One region of the Lysinibacillus sp. NPDC047702 genome, then DNA from elsewhere that is predicted to be linked to it. Evidence: riboswitches for the same ligand, from Rfam matches in the RefSeq annotation. Region 1 holds a riboswitch; the other holds the start of a gene.
What was found. A riboswitch is a leader RNA that binds a small molecule or an ion and turns the genes downstream of it on or off. The one in region 1 is predicted to bind S-adenosylmethionine.
Positions count from the first base shown of each region.

Region 1 (16,719 bases):
GCCCAGTTGTAGGCGTTGCCATTACAACAGAATCTGTGGTGGCGGGCTGTGCAACAGGTGCCACACATGTAACAGATGTAGAAAATGTTGTTCGATTTGTCTTAGAAGTAGCTAAGGTTTATGGTGCTAAAAAATGCTCATTCTTTGATGAAAAGCAATTTGCACTTATCGAAATTTTATATGGAAGCATGAATCATTTACAAACAAAAGGAAATGAGGAACCTGCTCATGAACAATGATTTACACGCACTCAAGTTACAACTAATTGAAGAAGTTGAAAACAATAAAGATGAGTTGATTGAATTATGTTCAAAACTAATTCAAATTCCGAGCGTTAATCCACCTGGAGATACAACGGAAATAACAACTTTTATAGAAGATTATTTAAATAACATAAATATTCCATATGAAAAATATGAATCTGCGGATAAAATGTTTAATTTAGTAGCTTCTATTGGAAATGCAGAAGGTAAAGAACTAGTCTATTGCGGTCATACAGATGTTGTTCCTGTTGGCGATCTAGCTAAGTGGGATTTTGATCCATTTTCAGGAGAAGTAAAGGACGGATGGATGCTTGGTCGTGGAGCAAGTGATATGAAAGCCGGATTGGCAGGAATTATTTTTGCAACTAAAATGCTGAAGAAATTGAATATTGAACTACCTGGAAAACTGACTTTAGCAATCGTACCTGATGAAGAAACAGGTGGGGAATACGGAGTCCCATGGCTATTAGAAAGGAATCTAGTAAAGGGTGATGGCTGTTTAATTGCGGAGCCTTCATCACCATTAAATCCTACGATTGGTCAAAAAGGTTCATACTGGTTTGAATTAGAGGTTCGTGGGGAACCTGGTCATGGAAGCCTGTCACCATTAGCAGGAAGAAATGCCATTGTAGATGCGATTGCAGCAATAAATGAAATCCGTACATTATGGGATTTAGAGATTACTATTCCAGAGGAAGTACAGTCCCTAATTGAAGTATCTAAGAAATACATGCGAGAAGTGGAAAAAGATCGTTTGAAATATCAAGAAGTATTAGAGAAAATTACTGTAAATATTGGTACAATTGAGGGAGGTACGAAGTCCAACGTTATTCCAGATTATTGTAAAGTACAAATAGATTGCCGCTTACCATTTGGCATTACACAAGAAGAAGTCACTGCTATATTGGAAAGTAAATTAGATGCATTGAATATTGACTATTCAATAAAACGTTTTGGATTTAAAAGTGTGGCTAACTATACATCAGCTGAAAACCCTGTATGCCAAGCAATCGTAGATAATATCTCGTTTGTTACTGGGAAAGAGGCGTATGGTGTGATGCAATGGGCAAGTAGTGATGCTCGTCATTTCAGACAATATAATATTCCAGTGCTGCAATATGGTCCAGCTTACTTGCCAAGCATTCATGGCTATAATGAAAAAGTGCGTGTAGAGGATATCGTACGTTGTGCAAAAGTGTATATTACAGCTGTCATAGATTTTTTACATCAAAAGTAAGAGGGAGCAACCTCTCTTACTTTTGAAAATATGAAGCTTTAATCGGTGGGGGATGACGTGCAGGACAAATCATTTCTAGCCTAAATTTCATCCTCCACTGATTAAAGTTAAATCGATCTTGTACAAACGGTTGCCATACATATCTCGATAATTCCCCCTTATTGAAGTAACCGTATAGGTAATCTTTTGTACAAGATAAAGTGAAGTTCTAATCAGTGAGGGTTTTCCTCAACCCTACAGATTAAACTTTACGAATCAGGCTTTTCGGGCAGTTAATTCCTCACCTAACTTTCTAGGGCTGCCCGTTAATGCCAGATAAATAGATCAAAAGGATGAGAGAGATGCTAAAAACCTTAAATTTATCTATTGCCGTGTTAAAGATGTTTACGAAGGAAAAGCCTATATGGGGTGGACGTGAGCTAGCAATGGCAATGAATATGAATCATACAAATTTATATCGTATACTTGAAACATTTGAAAATAACGGATTTATTACGAAAGATCCTATTACAAAAAAATATTCACTTGGCATTGCCATATGGGAAATTGGAATGAATATGTATGATTCTTTAAACATTGATCAACTTTGCATGCCGATTCTTGAAAAATTAAAGGATTCAACAGGTGAAACTGCTATTTTTACAGTTTTAAATGGGCTAGAGGCGTTAACACTGCTGAAGGCAGAGCCTGTCAATAAGGTGAAATTTACAGTATCTAGAGGAAGTAGAACACCACTTTATGTAGGGGCCTCCTACCGTTCAATGCTTGCTTTCCTCAATGATGAGCAAATTTCGAAAGTTATTGACGAGCCATTAATCTCCTACACAAACAATACTATGACAGATGCAGGCGAAATTCGAGATGAGCTCGTAAAAATACGAGAATGCGGCTATGCTGTCAGTAAAGGTGAATATACTGCAGATGTACTGGCGCTTGCAATGCCTGTATTTAATAGTGAAGAAGAGGTGGTAGGTTCAGTCACTGTATCAGGCCCTACTTACCGTTTTACAGAGCAACGTATTTCCGAAGTTTTGGAACCGCTAACACAAGCGAGACAAGATGTTGAAAATATTATACGTAGGTATCATTTGAATTTTAATTAAGGAGAAAAAATACATGCAACATTTACAGGAGATTGCACTGAATATCTTAAAAAATAATTTAAATGTTCAATCCTCAGAAACACTGATGATTTTAACGGATATTCACAAACAAGAGATCGCTGAAATTTTCCATCAGGCAGGTTTAACCATAACGGAAAACACAATGTTAGTTGTGATGCCATTATTGAAGAAATCTGGGCAGGAACCAGTGAACGCTATATCATCACTGATGTCTCATGTAGATGTTACTTTATGCATTACCTCCCATTCTCTCACGCATACAATGGCTCGTAAAAAGGCGTGTGAAAATGGTGGACGAGTTGCTACGATGCCAGGTGTTACATTCGCAATGCTTGAGCAAGGAGCACTTCATGCTGATGCAAATGAAATAGAAATACTTGTAGAAAGCTATGTCAATCTACTCAACACTGCAAAAGATGTTCAAATTGTAAAAGATGGATATGAGCTGACGTTTAGCGTAGAAGATCGTTCAGGAATTCGTTCAACAGGTATTGTACGTAATTCTGGAGAATATGGTAATATTCCCTCAGGTGAATCCTACATTGCTCCGATTGAAACTTCGGCAAATGGTGAAATTTTAGTCGATGGCTCTATTGCCAATATTGGTGTGTTGAAAGAACCATTATTGCTAAAGCTTCGTAATGGTCGCCTAGAGGATGCGATTGGCTCAGATGGCCCAAAATTACTTGAATTATTAGGGGATGGCAACGGTCGTATAATTGCGGAGTTTGGAATTGGTGCAAACAAAAGTGCTATATTATGCGGGAATGTCCTTGAGGATGAAAAGGTATTTGGCACCATTCATATTGCATTTGGTAGTAATGTACCATTTGGTGGAGCAAATGCGGCAGATGTCCATATTGATTGTGTCATCAAAAATCCAACCGTCTATTTCGATGGTAAACAAGTTATTTAGTAATGATACTGTTGTTTTCAACCAGGTCAAAGGCGTATTCAAATTAAATTCGAATACGCTTTTTTTATAAAATATCAAATATTCCTATTAACCTTCTACTATTAAATAATAAAATTTAATTTCTCCATTATCTTTCACCATGAACACATCATTTCGTTCTTTCACTGTAAAAATTTCAGTGCCCACAGATAATTTGTTAGCTGTTCCATTTTTAAATTCTGCTGCATTCGAAGAGTTAGTTTCAATTATTCCAACCTTGGAATTTTCAGTTAACTGAAGATCATTAATCCAATCAATATCTGTTTTATAAATGACATCATCCCATTGAAATATATCCGCATTACGATCTAATGACAATACTTCCTGTGCATCAGGATTTTTACTTACAGAAACGTTAATTTCTTTATGATTATCAGCACAGCCAATTAATACGAATAAGGAAAAAATAAATAGATAAATGAATTTTATTTTTTTCACTAATGTCTCCCTCCTTATTTATTTGACATTTATCATCCCAAAAAGTTACGGAATCCTTTTAAAAAAGAGGGTGCTTCCTCATTTATCTTTAATGAAGATTTAATTTGAAAACAACTATTATGGCAATTTCAAGGACTATCAGTAAAAGAGTCCCAGCCCCAACAAGTGCCAATTTCTTTTGAATATTATTTTCCCATTCACCAATTTGACAAACTGAACAACTAAGGGCAACCCTTGAAGGATTAACCATTGTCATCAGAGACGAGCTCACATTTTGAGCACTTGCAGCCAATAGTGGAGAAATGCCAATTTGTTGCGCTGTTGCAGTCTGCAATCGAATAAACATTGTATTAGAAGCAGTGTTACTACCCGTTAGAAAGCCTCCTATTGCTCCAATGACTGGGGTCAATAGTACAAAATAATATCCAAAGGCTTGTGCGGCAGCCACAGATAAGACATTTATCATTCCAGATTGCGACATCATTTCAGACACAACAATATACAAAAATGTAGTTAGTATAACAGGAGAGCATTTTTTGATCGTTAAATTGATGCTATCTAGAATAGCTATGCGATTGATATGAAAGATAGCAATACTATAAATACATACGATAATGAGAAAAAAGCCTGGTGCATAGAGAGGCGAAAACTGATAATTATAAGTTGGGCTCGTTATAGTCCAAGCTGATAAAAAACTTTTTAGCGGCAGTATCATTCTTGAAATGAATAACAGGATAATGAGCAGTAAATAAGGTGAAAGATTTTTGATTAATTCTTTTGGTGTTTCTACAAAAGGCTTTTTATTATTTCTTTTCATCATCCAAAAGCTTGCAGCGATGACAGCTAATGAGCCGAAAATACCTGCAAGCTCTACACTACCATATAAATTGCAGATAAAGACGGAAACTCCTAATAATAAGCCAATAAAGAAAATACTGAGAAATTTCTCTTTTACAGCTTGCTTACCCGCCCCTATAAAAACTACTAAAAAAGAAAAATATATGTAAATAGGAATGCACATCAATGCACTTACTATTCCTAATAAGGCTAATGGAATATCGGCTAAAGTTGCTCCGATAATTGTCCCCATTGCTAACGTTCCCCATGGAATAATACAAAGACTGATTAATGCAATAAGAGCTGATTGTAAAGGATGGAAACCTAAAGCTATCAAAATGGGTGCTATCACAATAATAGCTAAACCAAACCCGCTTACAGCCTCTATTAAAGGCGATAGCCCAAAGGCAAGAATTAAAACCTGATAGACACGATCATTAGTTGAAGTTGAAATGAAGGAGGCAATTTTCTGTATTGCTCCTGCTTTCTCCATTAAATGAAACAAAAAAATTCCAAAGAATAAAATATAGGCAACCAATGATGTCGTTAAAAAGCTTTTAATAAAAGGAATTGATAATACATCTGTGCTAGTTTGATAAATTGGAGAAATGGCAATGGCTGCTGTTATAAGTATTGCTGTACTCCCTGTAAAAATTGAAGATTTTTTTAAAACGAAAAGCATTAATAATATACTGATTAACGGTAAAAGTGCAAAGATAACCTTTATCAAATAAATCACTCCTAATGACAAGTTAATTTACACTATAGTGTATTATATTTTCCTTATAGTGTAAATATTAAAGAGTAAAATATTAGCGATTATTGTTGATTGTAATAGCATAATTACACTATAGTAAAAATAACTGTATCTCCAAAAAAAAATTGCGAGAAAAGGAGTGTGAATATATGGGATTTGGAAAACAAGTAAATAACATACGAAAGCAAAAAAAAATGACATTACACGATCTGTCCGCTCTTAGTAAAGTAAGTGCCTCTATGCTATCTCAAATAGAAAGGGAAGAAAAAAATCCTACCATTCAAGTTGCCTGTCAAATCGCTGAGGCATTAAATACAACGCTATCTGCATTATTAGATCAGCAGGAAAAAAAGGATACGATTGTCATTAGAAAGAAGGAACGACTAGTTTATAGGGATGAAAATTCAGGATTCCAGCGTCATTTATTGTCTCCTTCGTTTCCTTCTAGAGGAATTGAGTTTATTTTGAATATAGTGCCTGCAAATAAAGAATCAGGTGTCTTTCCAGCACATAAAAAAGGCGTTAAAGAATTTATTTATATTCAAAAGGGGACATTACGAGTCGAATTAGGGAATGACTCAATTATTGAAGAATTACAGGAGGGAGATTCTTTCTTTTTTGAGGCAGATACAGAGCATAGATTTATAAATCTAACTGCTGAAGAATGCCAATATTTTTTAGTAATCGATTCGACTCAAAGTATGAAATAAAAGGGCAAATAAAGGAGCTGAAAAGAATGTTCTCATTTATAGATTTAAATGGTTTACGTGTGGATTTAAGTTTTACAAGAGGAGAATTTACAGTTGAACCTAAACATGTTCTTGTTTTTATAAAATATGATAACAAATGGCTATGTACGATTCATAAAAAACGTGGCGTAGAGGTTCCAGGAGGAAAGCAAGAGCCTGGAGAAACCTTGGAAGAGGCAGCAATTCGAGAAGTGTTTGAGGAAACAGGTGTACATGTGAAAAATTTGAAGTGGTTTGCAGAATATGCCGTTCATGATGAAGTGTTATTTTGTAAAACGGTTTTTACTGCTCAATATGCAGGGCAGGAGGACATCGAGTTTGATTTAGAGACATCAGGGATGACTTGGTTAACAGATGATGAATTTGCGAATCATCCAAATTTAAGCTTTCATATGAAGGATGAAGGCATGCAAAAAATGCTGGAGGAGTTGAAACATTATGATCAATGGTGACATCGTTGAAAAGCGTGCCTATCCTTCACCAAATCCAGCTATTCGATTAACAGAAATTACTTATATTTCTCTGGGGCTACGTGTGAAGGGTTTGTTGGCTGAGCCAAAAGCAGAAGGTACATATGATGGTTTTTTATATTTACGTGGTGGCATGCAGAGCATTGGTATGGTTAGACCTTCGCGTGTCGCACAATTTGCTTCACAGGGCTTTATCGTATTTGCACCGTATTATCGAGGTAATCGAGGTGGTGAGGGGCGAGATGAGTTTGCAGGAGCTGATCGATATGATGCTGTATACGCAGTAGATGTGTTAAAGCGATATTGCAATGATCATATTCATGTCTTTGGCTTTTCACGCGGTGGTATTATGGCACTTTGGACAGCGATATTACGTAGAGATATTACTTCTGTTGTAACATGGGCAGGAGTTTCGGATGCAACTGCTACTTATTGGGAGCGGACTGATATGCGCCGAATGATGAAACGAGTTATTGGAGGAACGCCTAATCGTGTACCAGAGGCTTATGATGCGCGAACACCATTATTTGAAATAGAGCATATTACAGCTCCAGTGCTTATTATTCATGGATATCAAGATGAAAATGTAGATATTGAGCATGCCAGACAATTAGAATTTTATTTGCAGGATACCAACAAAACTTATGAAACATGGTATGATCGTCATTACGCACATCAATATCCACCAGCAAAAAATCGTGAGACCGTTCATGCTCTTTGCGAATGGATGAAACGTCAGTAATTGGGCCGCCATTCCTCGAACAGTGATTTTTAACGAGGATATGGTGGAAAATAATTACTTACCATTTTTCTAAAAGATTGGATGTTCCCCTAACAATCATCTCCAGCAGTCATGTCTACTCCACTTTCCAACTAAAATATCTTCTTCAGTACACCTTAACTAGCATGAAAGGGGAAAAATATGTTACTGCTCTAATACTTGTTTGGTAGCATTAGCTTCACTACCTGCATAGTTAGCTCCTCAAGTAGTCCTAAGCAGCGATACAAAGTTCGTAAAAAGTAAAAAGAAAAAGGGAACGACTAAAATCGTTCTCTTTGCATAGTGTTGAAAAATAAAATAGTCAAGGGACTCTTTGTGAATATTTAGTCAAAATGAAGGTGATTTCCGTTCCAGGCTACTCGCTTTGCCGCTGACGCTTCGCTTTCGCGCAGAGCAAGGCTTCCTGCGGGCGAGCGACGAGCCGCTTCCTGCGCTGAGGGAACGAAGGCTAAGTGCGTCCCGTCCTGTGACAATTTATCTGTGCGAAAGCGTAGCGACAGAAACAACGCCTTCGTGACCAACATCGTGTTGGCATCAGGGTCTCGTCTGTCTCGCTATCCCATGGGAGTCGAGTAGCCTTACACTCCAATCAGCAATAGTGTAGAACTTTAATTATTTTCTTACCTCAAAAGTAGCATATTACTCACAATCATTAAATGGATAGAATAGTGGGACAATTCTATAGCTGTCAACCTACATTTTGTACATAAAACTCTTTGTAACTATACATAAAGCCACTTATTGCTACACCGCTTTTGAATAGGGAAATGTTACCCAAACCCCGTTTTTAGCAATATAGTGATGGCTAAGACCTCAATTTATCACTATACATTTGTGTAAAATGCCAGAAGAAAATACGATGAGCAGTGGTTGATTGGAGTGTAGACTGAGTGACTCCTCGGGGATCACAGCGTCACAGATGAGACCCTGGAGCGAGCATATAAGGGGAACGAAGGCTAAAGGCATCACGTCCTGTGACAACGCCTTCGTGACCAACCTCCTGCTGCTGCCGCTTCGCTTTCGCGCAAAAAACATCTGTTGCCCCAAGCGGCTCATCGGACGCCCCCATGAAGCTTTGCACATGAAAAGGGAACGACTAAAATCGTTCCCTTTGTTTAAGCAATTATTTTAATGGACCACCAAGTGTAGTGATAGCTTCAGAAACGTTAGAGAATTTCTTGAAGTTTTCATTGAATAGACCAGCAAGCTCAGCCGCTTTTTTATCATAAGCTGCTTTGTCTGACCATGCATCACGAGGGTTAAGCACTTCTGTTGGTACACCTTCAACAGCAGTTGGAATATGTAATCCAAATACTGAATCTTGAATTGTTTCAGCTCCAGCTAATTTGCCCTCGATTGCAGCACGTACCATAGTACGAGTGTAAGAAAGCTTCATACGACTGCCAGTGCCATATTCGCCACCAGTCCAACCAGTGTTCACTAAGTATACTTGCGCACCATGTTCGTCAATTTTTTGACCTAACATCTCAGCATAGACAGTTGCTGGAAGTGGAAGGAATGGAGAACCGAAGCAAGTAGAGAATACTGGTTCTGGCTCTGTTACACCACGCTCTGTACCAGCAAGCTTTGATGTGAAGCCACTTAGGAAGTGGTACATTGCTTGCTCTTTTGTTAATTTACTGATTGGAGGTAATACGCCAAATGCATCAGCTGTTAAGAAGATAATTGTTTTTGGGTGACCTGCAACAGATGGGTCAACAATATTATCAATATATTGGATTGGATATGCGACACGTGTATTTTCTGTTAATGAACCATCATCATAGTCACAAACGCGAGTTTCTGGATCAACAGCTACGTTTTCTAGAACTGAACCAAAGCGGATTGCATTGTAGATTTCTGGTTCTTTCTCAGCAGAAAGGTTAATTGTTTTTGCATAGCAACCGCCCTCGATGTTGAATACACCATTATCAGACCAACCGTGTTCATCGTCACCGATAAGCTTGCGGTCAGGGTCAGCAGATAAAGTCGTTTTACCAGTACCAGATAAACCGAAGAATAATGCTACATCTCCAGCTTCACCAACGTTTGCTGAACAGTGCATAGAAAGGATGCCTTGTTGTGGTAATAAGTAGTTCATAATACCGAAAATTGATTTTTTGATTTCACCAGCATATTCAGTTCCGCCGATTAGGATGATTTTCTTTTCAAGAGATACAATGATGAATGTTTCAGAAGCTGTACCATCCACAGCAGGGTCTGCTTTAAAGTTAGGAGCAGAGATTACTGTGAAGTCAGCAACATGAGAAGCTAACTCTTCTTCTGTTGGACGGATAAATAATTGATGAGCAAAAAGATTGTGCCAAGCATATTCATTGATGACTTGGATGCTAAGCTGTGAATCTTTATCGGCACCAGCAAATCCCTTAAATACAAATAATTCGTCACGTTCTTTTAAGTATTTTACTACTTTTACATATAAGTTATCGAACACTTCAGAAGAAATTGGTTGGTTTACTTTCCCCCAGTCAATTTTATCCTTTGTGCTTTCTTCTTCTACCGTATATTTATCTTTAGGTGAACGACCAGTGTATTTGCCAGTTTCTGCACGAACTGCGCCATCTACTGTTAACATAGCTTCACCACGAGATGTAGCCTTTTCAGCTAATTGTGGTACTGAAAGTTGAACATTAATGTTACCGCCGCTTAATAATTCCTTCAGTTCGTTTGCAATTTCTACTGAATTCATCGATTAAATACCATCCTTTTTTATAGTATTCCCTTGAGTTTGAGGGAGAATTTCTTAATTTCAAAAATAGTATAACACAATTGCTTAAATAATCTATACTAATTCAGAAATTATTTTTGAGATTTTATTACTTTTCAAGAAAACGACAAAAAGTAATTAATAATGAGAGATGTCATCATTCATTCACCGGAGCATAACAGCTTTTGAAGGCTTTTGACTAACATGAGGTTCGCACAAGATGGAAGGTTGTTAACTCAAGTTCGGAAGGAGCAAAAACTGATTTCATCTTCCCGCATGTAGTGGTGATTGGCTTCAGAGCAACAAATATTATGCTATATGTATGAAGATACTAGATCACCTTTATGTTATCACAGGATATAAGGTAGTAATAGGGATTATTTTGCTACAGTTTACAGCCTTACCCAAATGCCAATCATAAAGTTTCTCTCATACCTTAACAATAATACAGCAAAAAATATTTGACAACGTTCGACCTTTTACGTAATATGAGATATTGAACGGATACTCTTATCCCGAGCTGGTGGAGGGTCAGGCCCTGTGAAACCCGGCAACCTGCATGAACTTATTTCACGACATGCGTTGGTGCCAACCTGATGCAAGGGGAACCCCTTGAACGATAAGAGTGAAAGGTTACGAAGTCATTATTCCTTTCCTCATGTTAGTAAGCGTGAGAAAAGGATTTTTTTTATTGTTAAAAACAAATACAAAGGTAAGCATATGTAGTTCTTTCCTTATTATAATGACGGATCTTTCGAAATCCTCGTGTTAAAAGAGCAGCTGTTTATTTGGGCGAAAGTGAAACGACAGCAACAACGGCTTGAGAGTTCAATCCTTAGGAGCGGACTTGACATGGGTAATGAGTACCGTATTCATTCACAAATATTTTTTGGAAGAGTAATAGGAGGAAAACCAAATGACAAACCGTCGACTGTTTACATCAGAGAGCGTGACAGAAGGACATCCAGACAAAATTTGTGACCAAATTTCGGATGCCATTTTAGATGCTATTTTAGCAGAAGATCCAAATGCACGTGTAGCGTGTGAAACAACAGTAACAACAGGATTAGTATTAGTAGCAGGAGAAATTACAACTTCTACCTATGTAGATATTAAAGGTATTGTCCGAGATACTGTAGCAGAAATCGGATATACGCGTGGGAAATATGGCTTTGATGCAGAAAATCTTGCAGTGCTTGTAGCTATTGGTGAGCAATCACCGGATATTGCACAGGGTGTTGACCAAGCACTAGAGGCTCGTGAAGGCTCTATGACAGACGCTGACATTGAAGCGATTGGTGCAGGTGACCAAGGCTTAATGTTTGGTTATGCATGTAACGAAACGCCTGAGCTTATGCCATTACCAATTAGTCTAGCGCATAAATTAGCACGTCGTTTAACAGAAGTGCGTAAATCTGGTGAATTAGCGTATTTACGTCCTGATGGAAAAACGCAAGTGACAATTGAATATGATGAAAACAATATTCCAGTACGAGTAGATACGATCGTCATTTCAACACAACATGATGAAGAAGCAACACTTGAACAAATTCAGGCAGATTTAAAACAGTTCGTAATTGCACCAGTTGTTCCAAGTGAATTACTAGATGCAAATACTAAATATTTCATTAATCCGACTGGTCGTTTTGTTATCGGTGGTCCGAAAGGTGATGCCGGTCTAACTGGACGCAAAATCATCGTGGATACATACGGTGGCTATGCTCGTCATGGCGGTGGTGCGTTCTCTGGAAAGGATGCAACAAAGGTTGACCGTTCAGCAGCATATGCAGCACGTTATGTAGCCAAAAACATTGTAGCAGCAGGTTTAGCAGAACGTGCTGAGGTACAATTAGCTTATGCAATTGGCGTTGCTCAGCCAGTGTCCATTGCTGTTGATACATTTGGCACTGGAAAAGTGAAGGAAAGTGAGATTGTCGAGTGGGTACGTGAGCTATTTGATTTACGACCAGCAGGAATTATTAAAATGCTTGATTTACGCCGCCCTATCTATAAGCAAACTGCTGCATATGGACACTTCGGTCGTACTGACTTAAATGTTCCTTGGGAGCAAACAGATAAAGCCGAGGCTTTAAGAGAAAGAGTACGTTAATAAGCTATCTCGCTAAAGTGTTAAAGTAAATTGTAAATTATTTTAAAGTACTAATCAGGAAGGGCTAATTTATTTACAAAGCCCTTTTCTAAATATAAAAAAGAAGCCCCGAAATCATATGGGGCTTCTTGGCTTATTTATTGTTTGCTTGAAGAGATTTATAATATTGTCCTTTTTCTGCATATTCACGGACGATACGTTCCATATCTTCTTTATCTTCAGCATTTAATTCACGAACAACCTTAGCCGGACGACCTAATGCTAAGCTATTCGGTGGAATGACCTTACCTGGAGGTACTAGACTGCCAGCTCCTATGAATGCACCCTCTCCAATCTCTGCTCCGTCTAATATTATTGAACCCATTCCTATTAAGGCATTTTTGCGAATCGTACAGCTATGTAAAGTTACCTGATGACCCACTGTTACTTCATCTTCAATAATCAGTGGATATTTCGGGCTTTGGTGTAAGCAACAAAGGTCTTGAATACTTACTCGTTCACCAATAATAGTTGGTGACACATCACCACGAATAACAGTGTTAAACCAAATAGTTGTTTCTGCACCTACTGTAACATCACCAGTAACGGTAGCATAATCAGCAATAAAAACGGATGGATCGATCTTTGGTGCTTTACCTTTAAATGGATAGATCATGAGAATCGCCTCTTTTCTTTCTATGATGTAATATTATCGTATCAAATACGCAACTTGATGGAAATATAAAATTAATGAAGTTAGATATTTCACTTATAATCAATGTGTAATTATTTTTTTAGGAGGACTATGTAAATGTGGAAATGGGAAGCTGATGGACAAGCAAAGGCTGTGGTTGCTATTCTTCATGGTGCATATGAAAATCACCGCTGGTATGCATGGCTAATAGAAAAACTGAGATTGGAAGGCTTCCACATAGTCATGGGAGATTTACCTAATCATGGTGTCAATGCAAGATTTTCGCGTGTCCATGATGAAGATATTAAAGAATACAATAAGTATACAAGACATTTAATGGAGAATGCTTTTTCGTATAACTTACCAGTGTTTTTAATAGGACATGGGCTTGGTGCAACATTATTACTACATACTATGCAGAAGAAAAAATATGAATGTGCAGGCATTATTTTAACCTCACCATGGCTTCAATTGAAGTTGTTACCAGGTAAACTATCAAATGCTTTAACAAGTTTAAGTGCTCTAACAGCTAATGTTAAAATAACACATGAAATTACATTTGAGAAATTGACTCGCAGTGTAGAAGGTAGAGAAGAGATGAAGGATGAGATTCCTTTTATGACAGTTGTTTCAGTGAAATGGTATCGAGAGCTGCAGCAAATGATGCGAAATTTAGTATTATTACCAAAGGCTGAATTCCCTAATATGCCTATGCTTGTGATGACAGCTGAAAAAGATAATATAACGGAAACTAAACAGACTCGTAATTGGCTTCATCAGCAGGAATTTACAGAGTTTCAATTCAAAGAATGGGCGAATTGCTACCATAATCTATTTCATGAAGTAGAGCGGGAAGAGATTTTTGTCTATATTCGTGATTTTATCAACAACGCACTTCGTAGAATTGGCTATATCATCGAATGATGTATGGCCTCTCCTAATTACTATTTTATTGCTAGTGTAATATAATATTGTAATTTTCTGAAAATTGTAATACTATAATGACTTATAATAGAATTTTCACATTGGAGGGGTAAAATGGAAGTAATAGTTGGAAAACTGAATGACATTTTATGGGGACCGTGGTTTATTTACGGAATTTTGTTAATTGGGCTGTTTTTTTCAATCATTACACGGTTCTTACAGGTAAGACACATTAAAGACATGTTTGTTTTAATGTTTAAAGGTGAAAAATCGGAAAAGGGGATTTCATCTTTCCAAGCTATGTCTATTGCATTATCTGGGCGAGTAGGTACGGGTAATATTGCTGGTACAGCTACAGCCATCGGTATGGGAGGACCTGGTGCAGTTTTTTGGATGTGGGCAATCGCCTTTATTGGTGCAGCAACTGCTTATGTGGAATCGACTTTAGCTCAAATTTATAAAGAGGAAAAAGATACTGAATATCGGGGTGGACCTGCCTTTTATATAGAAAAAGGAATGGGGCAAAAATGGTTCGCAGTAATTTTCGCTATAGCAGCATTAATTGCCATGTTAATCTTAATGCCGGGTGTTCAATCAAATGCAATTGCAACTGCTGTTGAAAACGCTTTCAATATTCAAACATGGATTACAGGTCTTATTATTGTTGTATTATTAGGTGCAATTATTATTGGCGGGGTTAAATCCATTGCGAATGCTGCACAGATTATTGTTCCATTTATGGCATTAGCTTATATTATTATGGCTATTATCATTATTGCGATGAATATTTCAGAAATACCATCCGTATTCGCTCTTATTTTTTCTAGTGCATTTGGTGCACAAGAAATTTTTGGCGGGATTATTGGCTCTGCAATTGCTTGGGGCGTTAAGCGCGGAATTTATTCAAATGAAGCTGGTCAAGGAACTGGTGCACATCCAGCGGCAGCCGCAGAAGTATCACACCCTGCAAAACAGGGAATTGTGCAAGCAGCATCCGTGTACATTGATACATTATTAATCTGTTCAGCTACAGCATTTATGATTTTATTTACAGGTATGTATAATGTACAGGATGAGAAGGCAGCAGAAGGCGTTGATCCATTTATTCACGTAGGAGAATTTAACAAAAATGGTCTTAGTGGAGAAGATCAACTAACATTTGCAAAAAGTATTAAGGAAGGTGCAGCATATACACAATTTGCTGTAGATTCTTCGTTACCAGGATTCGGTGGTCCATTTGTAGCGATTGCATTATTCTTCTTTGCTTTCACGACAATTATGGCATATTACTATATTGCTGAAACAAATGTGGCTTATTTATTCTCTGGATCTACTGAAAAAGTCTTCATATGGATTGCGAAGTTTGCAATTTTAATAGCTGCATTCTATGGTACAATTCGTACATCTGACCTTGCTTGGGCAATGGGGGATGTTGGACTTGGGCTGATGGTATGGATTAACGTTATAGCAATTTTAATCATTATGAAGCCTGCCATAGTGGCATTGAAGGATTATGAGAAACAGAAAAAAGAAGGAAAAGATCCTGTTTTTGATCCTCGAAAACTAGGTATTAAAGGTGCCGATTTCTGGGTTGATTATAATGAAAAGCGTCAAAATAAATAGTTGATATAGGAAAGCTATTAAATAGAAATGTTTCATTTCTATTTGATAGCTTTTTTATGTAAAGGGTTGTATAAATGATAAATAAAAAGACATGAATTCGATGTAGGTATCGAAGCCATGCCTTAAAAATTATTCGATTGGGTACTCTTTCATTTTTTCTAGTGCAATAACAAAAGGTGGATCATTTTGTTGATTTAGAAACTCGTATTTTAATACATGAACATATTTTTGTGGAAGCTGACTCACATACTCTATGACAGCATCACGTTCCTCCTTACCACCTGGATGACCATGATAGATGACTAAAACAATCAGTCCACCAATTTTCAGCAGATTTAGTAAATCTTGAATAGCAACTATCGTCGTATTTGGCTTTGTAATAATATCGTGATTACTGCCTGGTAAATAACCTAAATTAAATATGGCAGCAGCTACTTGCTTGTGTACATATTTAGCAACTTCCTCATGCCCTCTATGTAAGACAAGTCCACGATGCTCTAAGCCATGATCTAGCAGGCGAAGCAGTGTGGTATCCACAGCGCTTTTTTGAACATCAAAGGCATACACTTGACCATTATCTCCAACAAGCTGTGCTAAAAATAATGTATCATGACCATTACCTGCCGTAGCATCCACCACTGTATCGCCCTCTTCAATTGTAGCCTTTAATAGTTGTTGTGCATATTGTAAAACGCGTTCTAGCTTCATTTGACAACCTCAGCCTGATAAAATTTCCCTTGCCAGCTTCCACGGTGTTCAAGCTCCGCATCAATGCCATTTAATACCTCCCATTTATTAACACTCCACATAGGACCAATCATTAGATCAATGGGTCCATCCCCTGTAATACGATGAATGACCATATCCGGTGGTAAAATCTCAAGCTGATCTGCTACTAGCTTTGTATAAACTTCCTGATCTAAAAATTCTAGCATACCCTTTTCATATTGTTTGACCATAGGTGTGCCTTTTAGAAGATGTAACAAGTGAATTTTTATGCCTTGAACATCGAGCTTTGCCACTTCACGAGCAGTTTCCATCATCATGTCA
Region 1 covers NZ_JBNNMG010000058.1:15,616-32,334, forward strand. The annotation lists gene ACQKIM_RS21425 (DUF1177 domain-containing protein) at 1-239, shown strand, start outside; gene ACQKIM_RS21430 (M20 family metallopeptidase) at 229-1,500, shown strand; gene ACQKIM_RS21435 (IclR family transcriptional regulator) at 1,842-2,603, shown strand; gene ACQKIM_RS21440 (aminopeptidase) at 2,617-3,540, shown strand; gene ACQKIM_RS21445 (hypothetical protein) at 3,628-4,017, opposite strand; gene ACQKIM_RS21450 (L-lactate permease) at 4,106-5,584, opposite strand; gene ACQKIM_RS21455 (helix-turn-helix domain-containing protein) at 5,761-6,321, shown strand; gene ACQKIM_RS21460 (NUDIX domain-containing protein) at 6,348-6,812, shown strand; gene ACQKIM_RS21465 (alpha/beta hydrolase family protein) at 6,796-7,572, shown strand; gene ACQKIM_RS21470 (hypothetical protein) at 8,525-8,680, opposite strand; gene pckA (phosphoenolpyruvate carboxykinase (ATP)) at 8,735-10,321, opposite strand; SAM riboswitch class I at 10,847-10,965, shown strand; gene metK (methionine adenosyltransferase) at 11,256-12,449, shown strand; gene ACQKIM_RS21485 (gamma carbonic anhydrase family protein) at 12,583-13,104, opposite strand; gene ACQKIM_RS21490 (alpha/beta hydrolase) at 13,240-14,046, shown strand; gene ACQKIM_RS21495 (alanine/glycine:cation symporter family protein) at 14,161-15,669, shown strand; gene ACQKIM_RS21500 (class I SAM-dependent methyltransferase) at 15,799-16,377, opposite strand; gene ACQKIM_RS21505 (TIGR01212 family radical SAM protein) at 16,374-16,719, opposite strand, start outside.

Region 2 (16,719 bases), on a different contig from region 1:
GCAGGAGTTACTTTGATGCCAAGGTCAACCACCTTATAGCCGTTATTGCTTAAAATAATATCAACTAGGTTTTTCCCAATATCATGCACATCGCCTTTGACTGTTGCGAGCACCATCTTCCCTTTGCCAGCACTCTCTTCATTTTTCTCCATAAATTGCTCCAAGTGAGCAACAGCAGCCTTCATAACACCAGCAGATTGTAATACTTCCGCAACGATAAGCTGATTATTATTAAATAATCGACCAACCTCAGCCATCCCACTCATTAATGGTCCATTAATAATATCAAGAGGTGCTTCAAATATATCACGAGCAGCTTCCAGATCCTCTATCAGCCCCTCTTTTGTTCCCTCTAAAATATAGTAAGCTAAACGACCTTCCACTGTTTTAGGGATGTCAGCCTCTGTTTTTTCCTTCTTTTTATCACGATAAAAATCTGTGAATACGGCTAGTGTTTCATCATTCGTATTGAATAATAAGTCATTTGCAAGCTTAATTTCCTCTTCTGGAATGGAAGCATAGCGCTCCAGCTTCTCAGTATTCACAATGGCATAGTCTAAGCCTGCCTGTGTACAATGATAGAGATAAACTGCATTTAATACCTCACGACCAACAGGCGGTAATCCAAACGAGATATTGCTGACACCAAGTACTGTTAATGTACGTGGCATTTTTTCTTTGATGAGTCGAATTCCTTCAATTGTTTCTAGAGCAGAACCAATATATTGCTCATCTCCTGTACCTACTGGGAACATTAATGGATCAAAGATAATATCTTCTGGTGCAAGTCCCCATTTTTCTGTTAACAAGTTATAGGAACGTTCAGCAATTTCTAGCTTACGATGTCGATCAACCGCCATGCCTTGCTCATCTATCGTTCCCACAACCAATGAGGCACCATATTTTTTTACAAGCGGTAACACTGCATCAAAGCGTTCTTCCCCATCCTCTAAATTGATGGAGTTGATAATAGCTTTCCCTTGCGAAAATTTAAGTGCTTCTTCGATAACCTTTTCATCAGTTGAGTCAATCACGAGAGGTACCTTAACTTTTTTCACAACCTCCTGCATAAAACCACGAATATCGGCTAGTTCATCGCGATCAGGATTTGCTAAACATATATCAATAACATGGGCACCATTCTTCACTTGTGCACGAGCAATTTCTGCGGCTTCCTCAAATTTCCCATCAATAATTAGGTTTTTAAACTTTCGAGAACCAATTACATTTGTACGTTCGCCAATAAATAATGGACGCATAGAATCGTCATACACTAATGGCTCGATACCTGATACTACATGGCCATGCGTTGCCTCTGGTAATTGGCGCGGCTTTTCCTCTTTTAGTACCTCACGAATAGTAGCAATATGTGCAGGTGTTGTTCCACAGCAGCCTCCTACAATGTTCAACCAGCCCTTTTCAGCAAAGCCTTTTAGCTTTTGTGACAGCGACTCTGGTGATTCATGGTAGCAGCCTTCCTCGTCAGGTAAGCCTGCATTCGGGTAGCAGCTTATATAACCCGTTGAAAGCTCTGCTAATGAACGAATATGGTCCGTCATAAACTCTGGACCTGTCGCACAGTTCAAACCTACGGATAATGGTTTAATATGCTCGATAGAAATGTAGAATGCATCTATGGATTGCCCTGCAAGTGTCGTTCCCATCGGTTCAATTGTTCCTGATATCATCACAGGAAGCTCTTTGCCAGTCGCTTCAAATGCGCGAGATACTCCTAAAGTACCCGCCTTAACATTGAGCATATCCTGGCTGGTTTCTAGCAACAATACATCTGCACCAGCTTCAATTAACGCCTTCGCCTGTACATAAAAATTTTCCTCTAGCTCATCAAAGGTAATTCCACCTGTAACTGATAGGGTTTTTGTAGTAGGTCCCATCGCTCCTGCTACAAAACGTGGCCAATCAGAGGTAGAAAAATCATCCACTGCCTTACGTGCTATATCCACAGCACGTTTATTGATTTCCTCTGCCTTTGCTCCCAGATCATATTCATTTAATACAAGAGGAGTACCTCCAAATGTATTCGTGCAAATAATATCTGCTCCTGCCTCCAGATATTTTCTATGAACCTTTTCAAGCACATCAGGTCTAGTTAGTACAAGATTCTCATTACAGCCATCATATTCCTCGCCACCGAAATCCTCAGCTGATAAGTTTTCATTTTGTAGCATTGTCCCCATTGCGCCATCAAGAATTAAAATTCGTTTCTCTAGTTGCTCTTCAATCAAATGCTTAGCCATTTATACTTACCCCTCTTTTTTGTTCATCCAATTGCTCAATAAATTTCATTAGTTCTAGCGTCATATCATAGCGTAGGAACGGTGTAATAAGATAAATACCATTGAAGTATTGTGCAGCTACCTCCACTAATTCCTTAGCAATTGCAATTCCTTCAAGCGTTGCGCGTTCCTTATCCTCACCACAAGCCTTCATACGTGCTAATGCTTCTTCAGATAATTTAATGCCTGGTACTTCATGATGTAAGAACTCCGCACTTTTATAGCTCGTTACTGGCATAATTCCTATATAGATTGGTACTTCTAAATGCTTTGTTGCCTCATAAATTTCTACAATTTTTTCCTTTGTATAGACTGGCTGTGAAATAAAATAATCTGCCCCATGCTCAATTTTCTTTTCTAATCGAGATACAGCTCGGTCTAATACACGTACATTTGGATTAAACGCAGCGGCTACAGAGAAATTTGCCTTTTGACGTAGCGGCTTCCCTGAAAATGATACACCCTCATTTAACTGTTTGATTAATTGTATTAGCTCCATTGATGATACGTCATAAACACTTGTTGCTCCTGGGAAATCGCCAACCTTTGTTGGATCTCCAGTCACCGCTAATATATCATGAATTCCTAGTGCATTTAAGCCCATTAAATGGGATTGCAGACCAATTAAATTACGATCTCGACATGTAATATGTGTTAGCGGGCGTACCCCATGTGTTTCTTTCAGTAATGCGCCCATTGCCACATTGCTTATTCTTGGAGATGCAAGTGAATTATCCGCCATCATAACCACATCTGCGCCTGCCTCATATAATTTTTTAGCACCTTTAATAAAGCCATCGATTTCTAAATGTCTTGGTGTATCCAACTCTACAATAACCGAGCGTTGACGTTTTACTTTTATATGCAGAGGCTCAAATCTTGATGGTTCTGCCTCACGTACAATCTCTACTTTTTCTGGCTTCGCTAATTTTTCTTCTACCGGAGATAGCTCCTCTAAGTATTTTTTTGCTGCAGCAATATGATTTGGCGTCGTACCACAGCAACCGCCTATTAAACGTACACCTTGATCTCGAAGTGCTACAGCTGCTCGACCAAAATAGTCTGTCTCAGACTCATAAACCACTCGGCCGTCTTCTAAGTCTAGAAGAGATGCATTTGGATATGCTGACATAAATGCCTTCTCAGGAAGCTCTACACCTTCAAATGCTTGAATCGTATGGAATGGACCTAAACGACAGTTAACACCTACAATATCAGCTCCAAGCGCTTCAAGCTCATGTAGAGCGTTATTTAAACTCTTACCATTTTGCAATACTCCCGGTTCATGCATTGAAACTTGCGCAATGATTGGCAACTTGGTTTTTACTCGAAGCATTTTTAATGTCGCTGTTAATTCTTCAAAATCATAATAGGTTTCAAGTAAAAGACCGTCTGGATTCCCTGCAAGTAATACAGTTGCTTGCTCTTCCACAGTCGCTAAAATTTCTTCTAACGTTGCATCGCTTTTTCGGATGCCTCGAATTCCTCCGATAGTTCCTAAAACAAATTGACCGCCATCTGCAGCGGCTCGCTTTGCAATTGTAATAGCAGCTTCATTAAACTGCTGAACACGCGATTCTAATCCATAGCGTGCTAATTTTATGGCATTCGCTCCATAAGTATTTGTTTGAATAATGTCGGCTCCAGCTGCGATATACTCTCTATGAATCTTTTCAATTAATTCTGGTCTTTGAACATTCATTTCCTCATGACAGTACTCCAAGCCATAGCCGTATAATACCGTACCAATTGCACCATCTGCTGTCAGAACATGCGTTTTTAACTTTTCAAGCAATCCCATAAAACTAGCCCCTCTTCCTATTTTTCTATAATAAAAAAGCCTTCTTTAACACAAAGAAGGCTTTTACGTTTCGTAATTTTGTTCCTTCTCATCTTCGACCATAGGGTCTTCTGGATTTAGCACCTGACAAAAAGTTGGTTGCTGAAGCATCATAGGGCCAGTCCCTCAGCTTCTCTTGATAAGAATTTAGTATGAATTTTTTAAATAATTAAAAGAATCATATCGTTAACAAACGTTTGAGTCAAGACTATTTCACGTAACAAAGGATATTTCAAACGAAAAATATAATTTTTTGTCTTATATTCTGCAATTAAGAGAGTTTTTCAGCAATATTCTCCCCTATTTTTTTACCGTTTTGAATACAAGCACCTATACCTACACCAAAATAAGAGCAGCCCGCAATGGATAAATTCGGATAATTTGTTTCGAGCTCTTGTAATAAACCCTGTAATGCATCACGATGAGCTAAATCATATTTCGGCATTTGATCAATCCATCTACTCACATTCACGACATTTGGTTTTTCTTCAATTCCCAAGCTTTTTCTTACATCCTCTAAGGCAACAACCGCTAATTCTTCATCTGTCATCCTACGTAACTTCTCATACGCAGGGTTAATACTTTTATAGAAGAGTCGAACAAGTAATTGCTCATTTGCTGAAGTATGCTTCCACTTGCGGCTTGTCCATGTCGCTGCATTACAGATTACATCCGAATTATGTGACACAATAAAGCCTGTTCCATCAGCTGGTAATCTATTATCGGGTACATCAAATCCTAAATAAATCGTAATGGCTGAGGCAGTATTGAACTGTTCAAAATAACGGTTCAATGTATCATCCTTTAATAAGCTCTGTACAGCTTCATTAGGTAATGCTAAAACAACATGATCTGCTTTAATAACCGTATCATCTGCCAAAGTAACAGTGTAGTGATCCTCCTGCTTGTTGACACTTGTAATGGTAATTCCCTTAATAATTTCTACATCAGTTAACGTTTCTTCAAGACGATCAATTAAAGACGATAAACCATTTTTAAACGAAATAAACTTTTTATTAGCGGCTTTTACAAATTGTTGTCGATTTGCATCAAAACCTTTAACGATACTACCGTACTCATTTTTATAATCAATTAAATAAGGTAAAGTGGAGGCTATCGATAATTGATGTAAATCTCCTGAATACACTCCTGCAAGTACTGGCGCTATTTGGTTTTGTACAAGCTCCTCTCCTAAATAATATGTTAAAAATTCTCCGATAGAGCTGTCCTTTGTAAAGCCTGCATTCGGCAATGTCAAATCCTTTAATGCTTCTTTTTTACCTTCTTCGGATACAAGTGTGCTTTCCTCCAGAGAGTGTAGGCTCATTGGAATGCCGAACGTCGAATCTGCAGGAATGGCATGGAGCTCATTATTTGTGTATATATAGGAAATCCCAGTTTCGTTGTATACCAAATCTTGCTCAAAATTAAGCTCTTCAATCAGTTCCATAACACCTTTATGACGAGCTACAATTGAATCTGCCCCTGTTTCCATAATGAATCCATGTTCGTGAGCAGAGTGCAGCTTACCACCTAGATATGTATTTTTTTCAACAAGCACAAGCTTTACATCTAAATTTTTCTCCTTCACTTGACGCTGCAAATAATGCATCGTACATAAACCCGTAATTCCGCCGCCTAATACAACCACTGTTTCCATATTAACCGCCCCTAATTTTTGTTGTCTTCCTTTAGTATAAACTCTTTTTATTGAAAATTACGCTAAATCCTTTACAAATTTAGCAAAAATGGAGCTATCCAGTGGTTAGGATAGCTCCATTTCTATGACTAAAATATGTATTTTTCCATAATGATACAAAAAAATACTTTTAACCTTAAATCTCGGTCATCAGCTTGCAAAATTGCATAACCTATATATCGCCTTCGGAACCATTAATTTACACATATTAATGGTTTTTATAGTGTTTACAGGCTGTAGATCTTCAGTTGCCACAATAAATACTATACTTGCTATGAATTAATTTAAGTGTTGGGCAACATTTGCTAATTTCTCAGCTGAATTTGTTACTTCTTCAAAGGCAACTCCCAGCTCATTAAGAATCTCCGCTATTGTTAAAACTTCTTTTTCCATACTATCATTCTGCTCTTTTGCTTCTGTCATCGATTCTAATATTTTCGTGAATTGCCCTTCTGTTTGAACCATATTTTCCTTACCAGATATGACCTCTTCTTGAATATTATTAAGAGAGTGTGTTAACTTATCTGTCCGTTCATTTGTTTTTTGTAACAACATGGCTACTGAAGTCACAGAATCTTTTGTTTGAATCGATAGTTTTCGAACCTCATCTGCAACTATATTAAAGCCTTTACCCGCTTCTCCAGCACGGGCTGCTTCTATAGCTGCGTTTAAAGCTAACAAGTTGGTCTGGTTGGCAATAGTCGTAACCACACTCATAATTGATTCCATTTCTTTTGACATACCAGTCAACTGTTCTATATTCTCTGTTATATCCTTCAGCAAATCAATAATATTACACATATTTTGTGATTGACTCTTTATTCGTCCTCGTCCCTCTAATGCCTGCTTCTCAGCCATCGCCGACACTAAAAGTGAGTTTTTTGCAAACTGTTTAATTTCATCGGATTGCTTGCTTATTCGATGAAATGAGTTATTTGTTTCATTAGATATTGAAGCAAGGCTTTCTGTAGACGCTATGATTTCCTTCTCTACTGCTTCCTTTTGTCGTTCCATATTCTCTTTGTGCCGCTCAACAGTATTTTCAAAGGCTTCTAATACTAATTGCTGCTCGAAGTTTGAAATTTTAGAAATGGACCGTATTGTATTAAATTGATCTTTGGGATGATGAATGTATTCTTCCACTAAGTCAATGAATGATAATGATAAATCTTGGAAAGCACAAATATACCATTGCGTTCTTAAACCAATATGAACATGTACTTTGGCAATATTAGTACGTCTCTGATAAAATTCATCATCAATTGTGCCATTAAACATTTCAATAATATGGCGACCTAGCGTGACTTTTAATTTTTCTACAGAACTGTGATTATTAATAATACTTACTAAATCATGCTCAGTCCCTATCATTCTATAAAATCTATCTACTATGTCATTAATATTGTCTACAACAAATGGCTGAAAGGCTTTTAAATATTGTAAGTCCTGCTTTGTTAAATTTAGCATTTCTATTTGCTTGACCATTGACTTGCAATTAGAAACATCCATTTTTACAACATATTGCTGAAGGTCTATCATTGCTGTCTTTCTCTTTTTTTGAAAAATCACACATTTTCCCTCTTTCACGTGTACTTTTGCAAAGCTGAGAAAATCCAATTCTGTTTACAAAAATATATATTACAAAATGTAAGAGAATAGGTTTATAAGTACCTTAGATTAATTACTGTTTAGTTGCTAAAAAGCATTTAGCCATAGCATCAACTGCTCTTTTCAAAATCACTCATATACCTTATACATTTTTAAAATAGCTGTCAATTTTCTGATATACATTTTTTACCATTAATTGTATAAAAAGTCCCTATAGCCAAACTATCGACTTAATGCAGTAAAAAAGCTACCACAATATCTTTTGGCAGCTAAATTGCATCAACTAATGTTTCTTTTGCTTATTTTTTGTTTATTTTTCCTTTGTCTTTATTATCCTTTCACTATATTAATATTTTTACCGTTAGTTCCACTTATTATTATATACCTAAACAAAACAACGAACGCCATTCTTTATACTCATAAAATCAGAAGCTATAATCGAAACTAAATGACTACATTTTTTTTACGAAAAATTTACAATCCATTTAATTCATTCAGCAAAACAGTCGCCTCTTCTATTCCTGCCTCTGCAGCCAGTCTGTACCATTTAATAGCTTCTTTCACATTTCTAGATATACCCTCTCCATTATTGTAAAGATGCCCTAGCTGTAATTTTGCTCCTGAATCTCCTTGAAGAGCAGCTTGTTTAAACCAATGAATTCCTTTCTCGATATTACGTATACCGGTTAAACCTTGACTCCAAATAAACCCCAAATCATAAAATGCATCAACATGATATTGCTCTGCAGCTCTTTCATACCAGTATAAACCACGATTTACATCTCGCGATTGACCTAATCGCCCTTCAAAACAGATTCCTCCAAGCCTATATTGAGCTTCTACATAGCCTGCTTCTGCAGATTTTTTATAATAGAAGTATGCGTGCTCCTCATCAATGTCGACACCCAAACCTTGCTCGTAAATAATTCCAAGAGTAAACATAGCTTCAGCAACACCTTGCTTGGCAGCGAAGTCAAACCATTTCTTTGAAAGTATCAAATTTTCTGATACACCTTCACCGTTAAAATACATATCTGCCAAGTTATTCGCAGCATCAGGATGCCCTTGATTTGCCGCTGCCTCATACAATGAAAAAGCTCTGCAATAATTTTCCTGTACACCTATACCTTCAAAATAAAAATTACCAAGTACATATTGAGCATCAGCATGATCCTGCGATGCGGCTAATTCTAACCACTTTAAAGATTTTTCAGGCTTAAAACAGGAGCTATCGCTGGCACTATAGTATTCTCCGAGCTGAAACTGTGCTTCTGCATCTTGTTCTTCGATTGCCTCTTTATATAAATCAATAATGACCTCATGATCTAAATCTTCTTCATCAAATGCTTCAAACTGCTCATCTTGATTGATAAAATACCATTCCAATACATCGATTACATCGTCAACAACCTCAATACAATTGGTTAACTTCTCAAGTGAAGAAATTTGCCAAATTAAAATATATATAGGGAGTGGAATCGCTTCACGTAGTAAATCATCATACTCAGCTAAAAGCGTTAAGACATTTTCCTGTATTGATTGCGTCTGCTCTGGATGAACAATTTGTAAATGGCGTTGTTGATTTTTTTTTAGAAGTCCGTGCACAACTTGATACACCATTTTATGCAATGCTGTTAATGGCACTTCTTCAAATGTTAGCAATTTGATGTTTTGTGCAAACCATGTACCTTGAGTTTGCGTGAGCTTTAGTAAGGATTCAATTCGCTCTTTATTTCGTTCAGCTAATAATTGTCCATACATTCGTTTCCCCCCTTGCACTATAAAAAACCGCCTTGCCAATATTATATGGAAGACAGTTTAAAATTGATTACACATACGCTCTTAGTATTAATCCTACGAGTAATGTGATAAATAAAAAAACAGATATATGACCCCATTTATACATTTCTAATAAACCGATAAATTCCCTAGTAAAAGCATTTGGAACATAGTAAAAGGCAGTCTTTGAACCAACTCCTTGAGCATCAAGTTTTGACTTTCGGGCATATATACTGGCACGGAATACATGAAAATTATTCGTTACAAATAAAGATCGGTAATTTTCACCTTGCGCATGTCTATCCATAATTGCCTTTGAAAATGCCATATTTTGTTCGGTATTTATAGATTGATCTTCCATTATTATCTTTTGGGTGGGTATTTGATGTACTTCAATAATATAGTTTTTCATGGCATAAGCTTCTGATACTTTTTCATCTGTTCCCTGACCACCTGAGACGATAATGTAAGGTCGCTCACCATTTTTTTTATATTGCCGTACTGCCTCGTCTAAACGACTAGCTAAAAGCGGTGGTACTTTATCACCGATTAGTCCTGATCCTAGTGCAATAATAAAGTTTGGCTCATAGCGAATAGCTGTAAAATGATAAATAGTTGCATATGCCATTACACTTGTGTATAAAAACATTGTATAACCAAAAATCAAAAACGCATAGAAAAAAAGTATATGCCAAATTTCATTTTCAGTATTCATAAATATCACGAATACATACCATATCATCATGATAAAAAAACTCAATCCAAAAACTGCTACCAATAAATTACGTACTTTACGACCTTCTTTTTCAAGCAAAACCTTGCTATTAATAAACATCACAATCGATAAAATAAACATAATGCTTGGAAAACTACCGAGTATAATGACAATTCCCATCTCTGAGACAATTCCTTGATTGTCTGGCAGCAGTAGAGGATTTTGAATAATGATTGCTCTTAAAATATGTAAACCTAATAGCCCCAGTACTACTGCATTGAAAAAGCGTCTTTTTTCCGTCGTATATAATAGTAGGAAAATTGCCGTTAATAGCACCAATGTTTGTATCATCGTCCCACTCCTTTCTATAGTCTTTATACCCTTTCTCCCGACACTACTTGTTCAAATTTGTCGTTATTTCTAAATTAATGACAGCGATTATTTTATTTTTTGAGAATGTTCATGTAAAATTAATAGTAAGAACTAGTTTATGACAAAATGAAAAATTATATTGGAGGAATGTAAGTAATGAAAAAAATTCTTGCCGCTATTTTTGTAGCGACACTGATGTTTGCAACGGTTGGGGCAACATTGTTTATTTCTGATACACCAACTGCTGAAGCTAAATCCTACAAATCAGGAAAAAAAGGCTTCACAAACAATAATAATAGCTCAAATATCCAAAAGTCTCAGGACAAATCTAAAGATCAAAATAACGCAACAACAAATAAAAACAATACAACATCTACAAACAAAACAGATACAACTGCAAAAAAAGGTGGTTTCTTCTCTGGTGGCCTTATGAAAGGTCTAATGCTAGGTGGTTTAGCAGGTTTATTATTTGGTAGTCTCTTTAGTGGTATGGGTCTGTTAGGTAATATTTTAGGTTTATTAATTAATGTAGCAGCAATTGCTGTCATCATTATGCTTGTCGTAAAAATTATGAATATATTTAAAGATAAGAAGCGTAAAGAGGAAGCACAATGGCACAAATAATTAATGAACAAGATATTATTAATGCCATTTGCTTATCACAGGCATATTATAAAAATATTCGCCCAGAAGAAGTGCTTGTAGAGCTAACCTACGATGATGATGCTGGCTTTGGTGCTGAAGTCGAAGTGAATAGACAGATAGAGTTATTCAATACAGCAGCAATGATTGGTGCATTACGTGTATGGATTAAAGATGTCCTGCATGGTGATCCATTTTCAACTGGTATCGAGCTTGTATTAGATGATGAAGAAGGCATTATTGCAAGATTATCGTAAATAACTAAAAGTTAAGCAGTACAATAAATTTTTTATTGTACTGCTTTGTTCATTTTAAAAATGATTTTTTATCTGTTTCTTTTTGTCTTCATCAATTGTAAAATCGACTACTGATCGTCCAACCATTAATAGCATGATGAACATAACCCCAGTACCAGTTATTAATTCACCACCTATAGAGATGGATTTAATCTACTGAATCAAAATAAATCACTAAAATTAACAAATATTTTTGCTGCATGGCTTCGCTTTGTTGAGGCTTCCGGTAAAAACTTGCCTTCACTGCCTGTAACTATTCCAAGCTCATATAGCATAGTAATCGCACGCTTTGTTTCTTCATTGTAAATAGCAATATCAGTAAATGGCGCATTTCCTTTCACTACATAAGGCTTCTTTTGTTGAAGTTCATAGGCACGATTAATCATTAATGCTAGCTGAGCGCGAGTAATTGGCTGGCCAGGGTTAAATTTACCATCCGTTCCCTTTATAAGTCCATTTGCATAGGCAGCTGCAATTTCAGACTGTGTTTTTGCATCGTAGCTTGAAATATCCGTAAATGGTGCCTGTTTCTGCGTCGTTAAGCCTAAGCTTCTGACAAGCATAGCAGCAGCCTGTGCACGAGTCACATTCTGTTCAGGTCTAAACGTTCCATCTGCATAGCCTTTCATAATCCCTACTTCAGCTGTTTTCTGAATAAACTCCTTTGCCCAGTGATTCTCTATATCAGTAAAGCTTGAAGTACCTCCCAACGAAAAAGTTATAGTTGGACTTTGTACGCTTTCATTGCCTGCAGCATCTACTGCTTTTACAGCGACAGTATATGTTGCATGATCCGTTAAATGTTCCAACGTAATTGTTGTCGTTTCAGCATTTTGCGTAGCTGTTAACTCACCATTTACATAAACTTTGTAGCTTTGAACGCCAACATTGTCTATAGCCTTCTGCCAATTTACCTGCACGGTTGTACTATTTTGAATAGTTGTACTGATCACTTTTGATACATCCCATAATGAGCTTGCTTTAATGGCTGGTAAAAATGCCTCATTTGCGACTGCCATATAGCCAGCTTCACTTAAATGTATATTTTCTGGATTTGGTAAATAGCTTGGCACATCCTTTGCCACAATGTCGTAAGTTGGGACAAATATGCCTCCTGCCTTTTCAACATTTGCTTTTATTGTGGAATTTACCGCAGCTAATAATAGTTTAAATTGTTTTTGTAAATCCTCACTATAGTATGGAAAGGAATTATAATAGCCCATCACATAAACCTGTGCGCTCGGATTTAACTTTTTAATTTCTGCTAAAATAGCTGTTAAATTTGTGACTGCATCTTGTGAAGCTTTTAGAATTGCCGTTGCATTAATACCTGTAGCTTGAGATTCCTTTAAAATTGGTATTAAATCATTAGCGCCTGCTGTTAAAGTAACGATCTCCGCCTCTTTAATAGATGTACGAAGCTTTACCTGTTCGTTTGGATAGCCAAAACCAACCACCGGCTTCTCGACATCTTTTTGTAAATCTTCTAATACATTTTTAGTAGTATAGCCTGTATAAGCAAAGCCCTTATTATATGAAGTAATAAGGCCATCTTTCTGTAAAGCCTGTGCAACAAAATCGGCATACCCTAATCCGATAATTCCCACTTCATTCATGCCATGAGCAAGTGAATCCCCTAATGCTACATAATCTGCCTGTGTCACCCAGCTTGGTGCTATAAGATCTCTCTGCTCTTCAGCATTTGCACCTATTGGCACCACTAACTGTAATGCTAGTACACTACTAGCTAAAAATCGAAATTTCTTTGAAAATTTCATACTCTCACTCCTTCAACATCTACTGATTACTATTTTAATAGATGAAGGTTAAAAATGGGTTAAATAAGAGCATGCATTTTTTTCTTGTTAATCAGATTGAATCTTTCCGTACATTCCCCCACCACCAACTTCAATTACTAGTTGACCTGTTCTTGCTAAATCAATCATCTTCGCAATTTTATGTGGTACGATTTGTTCAAGCTGTTCTAGTGAGACGTGATGTAATATATTCATCTCAGTACCAAAAGCATGTACTAATCGGTCCATCATTTTTGGCCCTAATCCTGGAATAAAATCCATTGGAACTTGATGAATATAGGGTGGTCGATCACGTTTATTGACAAGTTGTTCTGATAACTCCTGAATACGTAAAGCAACTCCTTTTATAATTTGAATACTGTTACATTTAGGGCAGACAGTTGCCACATTACTTAACTGTTCCCCACACTTTGCACAAACGGTTTGATGGTATTTACCAAGCAAAGGATTTAGACCATAATTAGCTGTTATTGCTCGCCCTTGCTGCTCTTGAAGTGCCAATTTCAATTCAGAAAAATTGGCATCAGATAAGCGTAATTTTTGATATTCCCTAGCGATTTTCCCAAGAGAGTGAGCATCAGAATTACTGACAAATGGATAGGCTTGAAGCTCTTTAATATTACTTACCATGTAGGTATCAGAGCTTAATCCCAGTTCAATGGCATCGATTAGCTGTGGATCGAAAACTTCTGTTAAACTTCGTTGTACACCTTTACCAAATAGACTTTTAAATGGTGTAAATACATGTGCAGGAATAAAAAGTCCCTTTAATTCACAAACTTTTTGTTGTAGCGTTCGTGCATCGCAATATATCCGCTGAGAGCTTAAGTGGATATTTTTCATATGATTTGACATCCAAGTTGAAAACTCTCTCATCAGGCTAAGCGTCGGAAAATAGGCAAGCACATGGATTGGTCCTAAGCAATTCTCATCATAAATCTCTATTTCACTGCCTGGAATCAGGGTCGTTTTCTGATAACGTAGTCCCCCTTTCTCTAATTCCTTAATTAAGTCTTGTTCTATCATCAATGCCATCTCTTCTATTACTTCTGGAGAATGACAATCGATAATTCCAATAATATCTAGCCCCTTTCTTGCACTAGCAGTCTCTAAAATATTTGCTAATGTTAACGTTCTACTGCCTGTAATTTTGACAGCACGTCCATTAAAAGTACGTCCAATATGAATATGTAAATCAGCATAGAATTCTTTCATAATTAAATTTCACTCCTGTTATTTTTATAACACAGAAAAACCTCACATTGCTGCAAGGCATCTCTTTGTTCATTATGATGGATGATTATTATGTGTGCTATTATTTGATTCAAAGGCACCTGAGCCCTGCGACGGGATTGAAGATGAATCATATGCCACTAATGTCACGTCAATTTTCTTTTCCAGTTCATTAATTTTTTCAAGCTGCTGTTGATTTAATTGTGCAAACTTAATCTCTTCCATTATCATCAAATCCTTTCATTCATAAAGTTCCCTGAGAAAGTGATATTTATGCATATCAATTTCGTCGAAATGTAATTGCGTCCGAAAGTATTCTGTACTTGACGGTGCACTTTCGCACAGTAAACATTTGTTGCTGTCGCTTCGCTTTCGCACAGTAAAGATTTGCTGACTCAAGATGAAAATGACTGATTATCAGTCATTTTCTTTGACTTTACTCTAGCTATTTTGTAACATATGTATTAAGCAAGTCAAAAGCGAGGGATTACATGTCAAAGGAAGAGAAAATTATTCAAGCTGCTATTGAAGTTTTTCGTGAAAAGGGAATTGAAAAAACTAAAGTTTCCGATATCGTTAAAGCTGCAGGTATCGCTCAAGGAACATTTTATCTTTATTTCCCGTCACGGCTTTCAGTCATGCCGGCTATTGCGAAAGTTATGGTTGAGAAAATAATTGCTGCTATTAAAGAAGGTATATCCATACAGGAACCTTTTGCAATCCAGCTTGAAAAAGTAGTCGATATTGTTTTTTCACTAACCGAAGACTATCGGGATGTATTTGCTCTTATCTACGCTGGTATTACTCAAACTGAACATATGAAAGAATGGGAAAATATTTATGCGCCCTATTACGAATGGATGAATAATTTCTTATATGAGGCTCAACAGCAAGGAATAATTCGCCCTTCATTAAATACTACACAATCTTCTAAGCTTATTATTGGGTTAGTAGAATCTGCAGCTGAGCAAATTTACTTATATGATGATAGTGAAGAAGAATCTATCAGACTGCAAAAGCTTGAACTCCTTGACTTTTTACATCATGCACTTGGCTTACGTCACACATAAGTGGCGTTCTTTTTCACACTAAAAATGACTGAATGTCAGTCATAAATATTATTAAACGAAAGGAAACGTAACTATGAAAAAAGATTGGCTGTATGTTGGACTAACAAGTTTATTTGAATTATTTTGGATTTTTGGCTTTAATGTTGCACATTCATGGTGGCATTGGATTATTATCGTAGCTTTAATCGCTATGGACTTCCATTTCTTATCGAAAGCATGTGAAAACCTGCCTACTGGCACAGTTTATGCGATTTTTGCTGGGGCAGGAACAATTGGTACCACATTAATGGACATTTTCATTTTTGAAGGAGAGTTTAACACTATTAAAGCGATTTTTATATTTATTTTAGTATTAGGGGTCATTGGGCTTAAATTAGCTGATAACCCTGCTGGAGATAGTGATAACAAGAAAGGAGCGAATGCCTAATGGGCTGGTTACTTGTTTTATTAGCTGCAATATCAGAAATTATCGGGGTGGTAGGTTTACGTTTCTACAGTCAGAAAAAATCGCTACGTAATTTATTCATATATGTAGGTGGTTTTGGATTGTCCTTTGCGTTATTATATTCCTCCTTCAACTATTTACAGTTAAGCATCGCCTATGTTGTATGGATTGGTATTGGCACTGTTGGTGCTGTCCTTGTAAATATTATATTTTTCGGTGAATCTAAAAACCTTACTCGTCTGATTAGTATCGTTGCCATTATCATTGGCGTGGCAGGCTTAAAAGCTGTATCTTAATTTGCTTTGCTCCTGTACTTCTGTGGTAGAATTTATTTATAATGAATTAAAATCAATTTCGCCTTGGCGTAATTGTAGCTGCCGCTTTGCTTTCGATACTAAAAACATCTGCTGAATGAAGATAAATATAATCTAGTGAAAAGGAGGTTTTAAGAATGGTGTATTTATTACAGGTTGACTTTACTATGGAAGGCCCTTTTGGTACGGAGATGTCTGAAGGCTTCAAAGATTTAGCACATAGTATTAATGATGAAGAAGGCGTTATATGGAAAATTTGGACTGAGAACGCGTTAGCTAAAGAAGCTGGCGGGGTGTATTTATTTGAAACGAAAGAAAGTGCTGAAAAATATTTAGCCATGCACTCTGCCCGCCTAACAAGCTTTGGAATAACAAATATTCGCGGTAAAATTTTTGCAGTAAATGAAGCATTGTCATCCATTAACAATGGGCCTATCCTTCGATAAACAACATGGCGTATCCGCAATAGGAGATACGCCTTTTTCAAACTATCAATATTTTAATATTTTCTTTGTATATTGCTCAGATACATACGTTAAATAAGGCTTACCTGTAAGAGGATGAGTTTGTATATCAGCATAAACACCAAATA
Region 2 covers NZ_JBNNMG010000047.1:4,956-21,674, forward strand. The annotation lists gene metH (methionine synthase) at 1-2,258, opposite strand, end outside; gene ACQKIM_RS19370 (bifunctional homocysteine S-methyltransferase/methylenetetrahydrofolate reductase) at 2,251-4,098, opposite strand; SAM riboswitch class I at 4,184-4,283, opposite strand; gene ACQKIM_RS19375 (protoporphyrinogen oxidase) at 4,409-5,797, opposite strand; partial or broken gene ACQKIM_RS19380 (methyl-accepting chemotaxis protein) at 6,116-6,601, opposite strand; partial or broken gene ACQKIM_RS19385 (protoglobin domain-containing protein) at 6,884-7,375, opposite strand; gene ACQKIM_RS19390 (SEL1-like repeat protein) at 7,919-9,205, opposite strand; gene ACQKIM_RS19395 (YdcF family protein) at 9,273-10,289, opposite strand; gene ACQKIM_RS19400 (hypothetical protein) at 10,467-10,934, shown strand; gene ACQKIM_RS19405 (DUF2653 family protein) at 10,922-11,209, shown strand; gene ACQKIM_RS19410 (S-layer homology domain-containing protein) at 11,410-13,026, opposite strand; gene ACQKIM_RS19415 (endonuclease Q family protein) at 13,114-14,280, opposite strand; gene ACQKIM_RS19420 (hypothetical protein) at 14,353-14,523, opposite strand; gene ACQKIM_RS19425 (TetR family transcriptional regulator) at 14,790-15,368, shown strand; gene ACQKIM_RS19430 (DMT family transporter) at 15,442-15,795, shown strand; gene ACQKIM_RS19435 (DMT family transporter) at 15,795-16,109, shown strand; gene ACQKIM_RS19440 (monooxygenase) at 16,265-16,573, shown strand; gene ACQKIM_RS19445 (heme ABC transporter ATP-binding protein) at 16,619-16,719, opposite strand, start outside.
Region 2: it holds a riboswitch for S-adenosylmethionine, as region 1 does, so the genes downstream of both, ACQKIM_RS19370 (bifunctional homocysteine S-methyltransferase/methylenetetrahydrofolate reductase) here and metK (methionine adenosyltransferase) in region 1, are expected to answer to the same signal.